One region of the Methyloceanibacter sp. wino2 genome, then DNA from elsewhere that is predicted to be linked to it. Evidence: predicted binding sites of a transcription regulator. Region 1 holds the regulator's gene; each other region holds the start of a gene.

Evidence for each region. Region 1 encodes LexA, which represses DNA repair genes until DNA is damaged. Its sites were predicted from a motif close to TGTTCNNNNTGTGTTCNG; they were not measured.
Region 2: the regulator LexA is predicted to act here: its motif matches at 1,048-1,065, upstream of DCY11_RS04625 (PA0069 family radical SAM protein).
Region 3: the regulator LexA is predicted to act here: its motif matches at 878-895, upstream of DCY11_RS00870 (single-stranded DNA-binding protein).
Region 4: the regulator LexA is predicted to act here: its motif matches at 735-752, upstream of recA (recombinase RecA).

Annotation. Positions count from the first base shown of each region.
Region 1 is NZ_CP028960.1:3,179,784-3,181,982, forward strand. It holds gene DCY11_RS16240 (molybdopterin-binding protein) at 1-590, shown strand, start outside; gene lexA (transcriptional repressor LexA) at 796-1,500, shown strand; gene DCY11_RS15245 (ComEC/Rec2 family competence protein) at 1,494-2,199, opposite strand, start outside.
Region 2 is NZ_CP028960.1:996,146-998,344, reverse strand. It holds gene DCY11_RS04625 (PA0069 family radical SAM protein) at 1-1,025, opposite strand, end outside; gene DCY11_RS04620 (TIGR04283 family arsenosugar biosynthesis glycosyltransferase) at 1,137-1,826, shown strand; gene DCY11_RS04615 (TIGR04282 family arsenosugar biosynthesis glycosyltransferase) at 1,833-2,199, shown strand, end outside.
Region 3 is NZ_CP028960.1:171,878-174,076, reverse strand. It holds gene DCY11_RS00880 (DUF2585 domain-containing protein) at 1-137, shown strand, start outside; gene DCY11_RS00875 (MAPEG family protein) at 134-745, opposite strand; gene DCY11_RS00870 (single-stranded DNA-binding protein) at 1,067-1,534, shown strand; gene DCY11_RS00865 (bacterioferritin) at 1,669-2,154, opposite strand.
Region 4 is NZ_CP028960.1:364,249-366,447, reverse strand. It holds gene DCY11_RS01760 (AI-2E family transporter) at 1-623, opposite strand, end outside; gene recA (recombinase RecA) at 890-2,035, shown strand.

The sequences.
Region 1 (2,199 bases):
TCGCTGCCCTTGTCGATGCGTCGGGCGGTGAGCCTGTCGATCTTGGGATTGCACCTGACGAGGCGCAGGCGCTTGCAGACGCCATCGCGAGGGGCGCCGACGCCGATATCCTCGTCACGATCGGCGGGGCCTCTGTCGGTGACCGCGATCTGGTTTCCGGGACCCTCGCCGATGCTGGCCTCGTGCTCGACTTTGCCAAAGTGGCCATGCGGCCGGGAAAACCGGTGTTCGCAGGACGGCTCGGCTCCGCGCGGGTGCTCGGCCTTCCGGGCAACCCTGTTTCGGCACTGGTCTGCGGTTTGGTTTTCCTGAGGCCGATGCTGTGTGCGCTTCTCGGCGAAAGCCGTGACGATGTCCTGCAAGAGGCCGTTCTGGCCGCTCCGCTTGCCAAGGGCGGTCCCCGGCAGGCCTATCATCGGGCCGTTTCCGCCTTTTCCAGTGACGGCACCCGCACCGTTCGGGCATTGCCCTCGCAGGATTCCTCCCTGATGGGTGCACTGGTGCGTGCGGACTGTCTCATCGTGCAGCCGCCCTCTTCGCCGCCAGTCCCTGAGGGCGGAAAGGTATCCGTCCTGCCCTTCCCGGACTAGTTAACCGCCCGGCAACCCGAATCAAACGAACAAAAGGCGTCCAAAAGCGCCGTTCGGGCCAACACCTGTCGGGTATCGCTTGCGGAACACAAATAGAACATCTATACTGTTCACGATTTGTACGATACGGGCGAGGCCATATCCAAGAGTGGCCGAAGCTAGTTTTGGTTGGTGCTCGGTTCGAGCCGCTCAAATAGGGGGCCAGATGCTCACAGCGAAGCAAAAAGAGCTTCTCATGTTCATTCATGAGCGGTTGAAGGAGTCAGGCGTTCCGCCTTCGTTCGATGAGATGAAGGAAGCTTTGGATCTTCGGTCCAAATCGGGCATTCATCGGCTCATTACGGCACTGGAAGAGCGCGGCTTCGTGCGCCGCCTGCCCCACCGGGCACGCGCCATGGAAATTATCAAGCTTCCCGAGTCGGTACCGCAGAGCGTTGCCGTGCGCGGACGCGGCTTTTCGCCAAGCGTGATCGAAGGCAGCCTCGGGCGCGCGTCGGCCCCAGTGGCGGGCGCTGCCTCCGACGGACAGACCGTCGTGCTGCCGATCATGGGCCGCATCGCGGCCGGTGTGCCGGCCGAGGCCATTCAGACGAAGCTGGATACGATCGAAGTGCCGCCGGAGCTTCTGGCCAAGGGCGAGCATTACGCGCTCGAGGTGAAGGGCGACTCGATGATCGACGCCGGCATTCTGGAGGGCGATACGATCCTGATCCGCAAATGCGACGATGCCAACAATGGCGACATCGTCGTCGCTCTCGTAGACGAAGAGGAAGCCACGCTGAAGCGTCTGCGCCGGCGGGGCGATTCCATCGCGCTGGAAGCGGCCAATCCCGCTTATGAGACCCGCATCTTCGGGCCGGACCGTGTACGGGTCCAAGGGCGGCTCGTGGGCCTTATTCGCCGCTACTGAGTTCCCTGCCCTTCGGGATTGGTCTGCGGGTCTGAGGCTTCGCGCTGATCGGTGGCAGGAGTTACCGCGTGCGCTGACCAGGGGCGTGTTCCGCGGTGCTCAGCAACGGTCTCCGTCCGAATGGACAATCCTTCGATATAGAGCGCGTGCGCGCCTTGGGTCGACAGCGCCGCCCTGTCGACAATGATCCGGGGTGCCTTGCAGGCCCTGCCGAGCTTGAACGGCGCCACCACGATATCGGCCTTGCGGCAGTCTTCGGCGATTGCCCCAGTTTCTCGGATTAGCGCAACTGTCTTTCCTTTGACCTTACCCACGCAGCCGAGCGGATCGCAGCGGAATGGGGTGGTCTGCGGCAGACCCTTTGGATCAGTGCCGTCGCCATCGGCCAGGAGCCATTTCTCAACGCTGTAGCTTGCCGCGGTGGCCGACGGGAAGATCAACCCGTCCGCGCCGCGGATGGCGGCCGTCCTCCCGTCGCGCTCGATCAGCACGTCCGGGCGGTTGCCGGGGGGCGCCAGTGCGAGCCCGAGCGCGGCGATGACGAGGCCCAGCGCCCGCAGCCGCGTCCGCCATAGACACAGCCACAGGCCGCCGAACGCGATGAGCGCGAGTGACCAGCCAGAGAGATCCGGCAGGATCGTGACGGCGCCGGGCCAGGAGGCCACCCACGCCGCCGCCCCCACCATCAATTCGATTCCA
Region 2 (2,199 bases), 1.0 Mb from region 1:
ATCTGAAACCGCCGGCCGATCATCCAGGCATACGGCCCGTCGCCCTCCATGCGGCCGTGCCACTCCGCATCGTATAGCTTCCCACCCCTGGTCTGCCTCATCAGGGACAGCACGCGGTCGGCACGGTCGGGGCAATTGGCCCGCAGCCATTCGACGAAGAGATCGCCGATCTCGAGCGGCAGCCGAAGCAGGATATAGCCTGCTTCACTGGCCCCCGCGGCCGACGCGCGCTCCAGGATCCGTTCGATCTCGGCGTCTGTGAGACCGGGCACGACGGGGGCGACCATCACGGAGGTGGGCACGCCGGCGTTTGAGAGCGTCTCCACGGCCTCCAGCCGCTTGTCCGGCGTGCTCGCGCGCGGCTCCATCGTCCGCGCCAGCTGCCGGTCCAGCGTAGTGACCGAAAGCGCCACCTTCACGAGGCCGCGTTCCGCCATGGATTGCAGAATGTCGAGGTCGCGGAGGACGAGCGCCGACTTGGTGACGATCCCAACCGGGTGGTTGGCCTCGCTCAGCACTTCCAGAATGCGCCGCATGATGCGGTAGCGCCGCTCCACGGGCTGATAAGGGTCGGTGTTCGAGCCGATTGCGATCATGCGGGGCTCGTAGCCGGGCGCGGCCAGTTCGCGTTCCAGCGCCTGTGCGGCGTTGGTCTTGGCGAAGAGCTTAGTCTCGAAGTCGAGGCCCGGCGACATGCCGAGGAACGCGTGCGTCGGCCGCGCGAAGCAATAGACGCACCCATGCTCACAGCCCCGATACGGGTTGATCGAGCGGTCGAAGCCGATATCCGGCGAGTCATTCTTGGTGATGATGCGCCGGGCCGGAACTTCCTGCACCTCTGTCCGGAGCGCCTCGAGATCGCCAAGGGACTCCCAACCATCGTCCACGGGCTCGTAGGTCTTGGCCTCGAATCGTCCCGAACGGTTGGTCTGCGCGCCTCGCCCGTGGCGGCGCGCATAGGCCACCCCGCCCGCCTCATGGGGCAGGCTCTCGTCGTGGCTTGGCTTGCGAATGGCGACGTTCATAGCCGCAATATAGGCGCGCCACGAGAACAAATCAAGAACAGAGAGAACAGGCCCGGATTGGGCCATACGTCGCGATTGCTGAGGGCCCGGCAACCGTTATAGTCCGGCCCTATGATCTCGGTCATTATTCCAACGCTCAACGCCGAGCGGGTTCTCGTGCCGACGCTGTCGGCGCTTGTCCCCGCCGTGGTCGATGGCATCGTGCAGGAAGCCATCATCGCGGATGGCGGGTCGACCGACGATACCTACGTGATCGCCGACGCCGCCGGCGTTCACTTGGTGCAAGCGCCGCGGGGACGGGGCACGCAGCTGGAAGCGGGCGCCGCCGCCGCGAAGGGCGATTGGCTGCTCTTCCTGCATGCGGACACTGTGTTGGATCCGGGCTGGTTCAACGAAGCCATGAATTTCATCGAGCGCATCGAGACGGGCCGCCGCAAGCCCGCGGCCGCGTATTTCCGCTTCGCGCTGGACGACGAAGGCTTCATGCCGCGGCTGATCGAAATGATGGTCGGGCTTCGCTGCGGGCTGCTGTCGCTGCCCTATGGCGATCAAGGTCTGCTGATCTCGCGGGCTCATTATCAGCGGCTTGGCGGTTTCCGGCCGCTCCCGCTGATGGAAGACGTGGATCTCGTGCGCAGGTTGAAGCGCCGGGAGCTGTATGGGCTGAAGACGCGGGCCGTCACCAGCGCCCAGCGCTATCAGGACGAGGGCTATCTGATGCGCTGCTGCCGCAATCTCGGGCTCATGCTTCTTTATCTCCTGCGCGTTCCGCCGCGCGTTCTTGCCCGGCTCTACGAGTAGCGGGCGGTGACCAGCGGACGCCGGCGAGGCGCCTCCGCCTTCGCGCCAAGTCTCATCGTGCCAAGTCTCAACGTGCCAAGTCTCATCGTGCCAAGCCTCATCGTCATGGCCAAACAGCCGAAGGCCGGTGCCGTCAAACAGCGCTTGGCGCGGGGCATTGGCAACGTCGCGGCGGCGCGGTTCCACCGCACGACGTTGCGCCACACGCTGATGCGGCTCGGGACCGATCCGCGCTGGCGGACCTATCTGGCGGTGACGCCTGATTCTGCGCTTGCGGAATCCTGCTGGCCGTCATGGCCGCGTGTGCCCCGGATTCCCCAAGGCGAGGGGGATCTCGGAGCGCGCATGCGGGCGCTGTTCGATTGCATGCCGC
Region 3 (2,199 bases), 200 kb from region 1:
CGGTGTGGCTCACCGTGACGATCGGCGTCGCCTTCGAGCTCTTCACCGGGATCATGATTCGCGACGGCCTCGCCCTCAACGTGCTCATGCTGTTGTGGCCGAGCGAAACCGTGCTGCAGTGGCAGAATAGCCGCTAGAGCGGAACGCGGATCCCAAACACCATGATCAGGATGAGCCACACATAGGCGATCACGGTCGGGTAGAACGTCACGCCAAAGCCGAAGGCCCGAAGGTACGGGTTCTTGTGATAGCCGACCCAGAACAGGATCCGGCCCAGCACGAATAGCCCCGTCAGGATCGGCAGCGTGCGCGCTTCCTCGATGGGGCAGTACATCGCCAGGCCCGCATTGGCGATGAAGTAGGCGGTGAACTGCTCGAACGTGTTCAGGATGAACTTGGTGTTGATCTCGACCGGGGAGTTCGGCTTCGGCGTTGAGCCGACGAACATGGACGGGTCAAGCCGCTGCGCGGCAACGATACAAATGCCAAGCACGCCGGGAAGGATGGCCACCACGGCATCCTTGATGACGAGAGCCAGACGGTCGGCGATGCCCCACGCCTCGGGAGTCCAATCCCAAAACGTCTTGCCGGCGGCAAAGACGGCCGCCGAAAACAGCCAGTTGCCAACCAGCGTGGCGATGAAGGGCCACTGCATGGCGGTGAAGCCGAAATATTTGACCCGTGGGTCGCGCCGTTTGCCCTTACGGCGCGTGGATGTCTGTCCCTGGCGGACCTGCCGCTGCATCGTTCTTGCTTTTCCTGGATCTGGGGCAGTCACCCTCGGAGGACGGGGCGCACTGCCAAAATATTATCTGTCGTTTTGTTAGCCATAGGGCGCACGCCAAGGAATAACAAGAGGGCAACATGGTAGACGGATGAGAACAAAACCGGTACATTTGGCCTGCCTTGCCATCGTCCCCCAGGTTGTGGACAGGGGGGACAGGCGGGCGATGTGTCCTGGCACGCCGGTGCTCATGCGCCTATCGTGCCGGATTGGCCGTCGTGGGCTCGAAGCTCGCGCGGACCTTGATTATTTCAGCGGCTTGTATGCGGGGAGGTCGGAAGCATGGCCGGATCGGTCAACAAAGTTATTCTCATCGGAAACCTCGGTGCCGACCCCGAAGTGCGCCACACCCAGGACGGGCGCCCCATCGTCAACCTGCGTCTGGCGACCACCGACAGCTGGCGGGACAAGAATTCGGGCGAGCGCCGCGAGAAGACCGAATGGCACCGGGTGGTGATTTTCTCCGAAGGGCTTGCGCGGGTGGCCGAGCAGTATCTGCGCAAAGGCTCGAAGGTCTATGTCGAGGGTTCGCTGCAGACCCGCAAATGGGAAGATCAGTCCGGTCAGGAGCGCTACACCACCGAGGTCGTGCTGCAGGGCTTCAATTCGACGCTGACCATGCTCGACGGACGCCAGCAGGGCGGGGGCATGAGCGAGAGCGGCGGCGGTGGTGGCGATTTCGGCCGCACCAAGCCCCTCAGCGGCGGCGGATCGTTCAACAAGGAACTGGACGACGAGATCCCGTTCTAGGACGTCTCAGGGCCGCACCTCAGGCGCTTCTTCCAAATTCGGGGCTTCTTCCAAATTCAAAGTCCAGTTGCCGTGGCGCGGATCGCCGCGTGACGTGAGCCACGACGGCGCCGCGAACACGGATATCCTGCCTGTTAGTCGCTGGCTGACTCGACGCCGGACACGTATTTGGAGCTGAAGGTCTTCTCGCCGAGACGATCCAGCAGGCTCAGCTGCAGTTCGAGCCAGCTCTTGTGTCCTTCCTCGTCGAGGAGGATCTTCTCGAACAGCGTCCGCGTCCCGACATCGGCCTGCTCGGACGCCTGCATGGCGGCATGGGTGTAGAAGGCGATCGCCTCTTCTTCGTCGGCGAGGTCGGCCTTGAACATGGCTTCGAGCGAGGTTGCCTTGACCGGCTTCTTGTAGAACTCGAGCTCCGGCTCGCCGTTCAGGAACATGATGCGGTTCATGTACTCGTTGGAGTGGCCCAGCTCTTCGGTCATCTCCTCGCGCATCTGCGCCGCCAGCTTGTCGAGCCCCCAGTCATCCAATGTATGGGCGTGAAGCTGGTACTGGTGCATTGCCGACAGCTCCATCGACAGCGCCTTCTGCAGGTTCTTCATCGTCGTCTCGTTACTCATGATGTCGTCTTCCTTCTAGTAAGGGTCTCGATCGAGGCGCCACAG
Region 4 (2,199 bases), 390 kb from region 1:
ATCTTTTCGAACAAGGCGCCCTTGTACTCGCTGGCGAGGGGAACCGCGTGGATGATCTTCTGCGAGAGCTTGCCGCCGTCGCGCAGAAAGAAATAGAGGAGGTAGAGCATGATCGAGGTGCCGAGCAGGACGTTGGCCGTGCCTTGCCCCACGAGGACCGCCTGCGTCGCGAAGAACTGGCTGCCTTCGGCGAGGAGCGAGATGACTCGCGCCTGCATGTCGGCCACGTCCGTCACCCCGAAATGAGCCAGGAAGTCTGTCGCCCAAGTCGGCAGCGCATCGAGGAAGCGCTGAAGTATCGTGCCGAGATTGACGTCCCCCGACTGGATGTTCTCGTAGAGCGTAGTCGCCTCGCTGACGATCGATGCGCCCGTGAACGCCACGGGGACCAGCACGATCCCGACGATGCTGAGCAGAGTCAGGAACGTGGCCAAGTTCGGCTGGTTCGGAAGGTGACCGATGAACCACCGCTGCACCGGCGAGAAGACCAAGGCCAGGATCACCGCCCACAGAACGGCGCTGTAGAACGGCAGCAGGATCCAGGCAAAGGCCAGCGACACCAGCACGAGCAGCAGGACGAACATCTTGTCCTGTAGGGCGCCCTTTTCCACTTGGCGGCTCATGCGTTGCGCTCCTTGCCTCGGTTGGGATCAATCATAGTGATTCATGATCCGCCACGAAGCGCTTTTCCCGGTGCGGGACCTGGATCCCCCGGCAAATCCGCTATACGCAGCGAGAACATCTTGCGAACATAGAACAAAGCATGTACATTCCCCTTCTAACGCAATCGCCGGCTCGCCGAAGCCCAACCGGGTGTGGACGAGGGCCCCGAGGGCCGGGCACCGCCATTTACGCAAGCCCTAAGGCTGTGAAATAAGGAGATTCGTCGATGTCGAACGCCGCGCTGCGCCTTGTAGAGGCAGGAGGGGAAATGGACAAAGAGAAGGCGCTGGAAGCCGCGATCTCCCAGATCGAGCGGGCTTGCGGCAAGGGCTCCATCATGCGGCTCGGCCAGAACGAGACCGCCGTGGAGGTCGAGTCCATTCCCACGGGCTCTCTCGGGCTCGATATCGCACTTGGCATCGGCGGTCTGCCGCGGGGCCGGGTGGTTGAGATTTACGGACCGGAATCGTCCGGCAAGACGACGCTGGCTCTTCACGTCGTGGCGGAAGCGCAGAAGAAGGGTGGGGTGTGTGCCTTCGTCGATGCGGAGCACGCACTCGACACGGTCTATGCCCGAAAGCTTGGCGTCGATCTCGAGAATGTTCTGATTTCTCAGCCCGACACGGGCGAGCAGGCGCTTGAAATCGCCGACACGCTGGTCCGGTCCGGAGCCATCGACGTTCTAGTCGTGGATTCGGTGGCCGCGTTGACGCCCAAGGCCGAACTTGAGGGCGAGATGGGCGACTCTCTGCCGGGCCTCCAAGCGCGTCTCATGAGTCAAGCCTTGCGGAAGCTGACCGGCTCGATTTCGAAGTCGCGCTGCATGGTCATCTTCATCAACCAGATCCGCATGAAGATCGGTGTGATGTTCGGGTCGCCTGAGACCACGAGCGGCGGCAATGCCTTGAAGTTTTATGCCTCTGTCCGCCTCGATATTCGCCGCATCGGCGCCATCAAGGAGCGGGACGAGGTGGTCGGCAACCAGACGCGGATCAAGGTCGTCAAGAACAAGGTCGCGCCGCCCTTCAAGCAGGTCGAATTCGACATCATGTACGGCGAGGGCGTTTCGAAGATGGGCGAATTGATCGATCTCGGCGTGAAGGCGGGCATCGTCGAGAAATCCGGGTCCTGGTTCTCGTATGACAGCGAGCGCATCGGCCAAGGCCGCGAGAACGCGAAGACCTTCCTGAAGGAGCATCCGGACATGGCCGAGCGGATCGAGCGCGCCATCCGGCAGAGCGCGGGGCTCGTCGCCGAGCAGATGCTGGAAGGCGAGGGGCTCGAGGATAAGGGCGACGACGGTGAGGCGCCGGTCGAGGAGGAGACGGTGACGTCCATTTCGGGCGGCGGCCGCAAGAGCAAGCGCGGCTGAGCATGCCGGATCCGGCCGGGCCGTAAGGGGCCTCCAGGATCCAATCGATCAAAGATCGCGATGGTTGAGGGCGTCCCGGTGTTCCCGGGGCGCCCGCTGCATTTTGGCGCCCATGATTTGGGGCACCCCGTTTCGTTGTGACTGCTGGACAGGGCCGGAGCGAG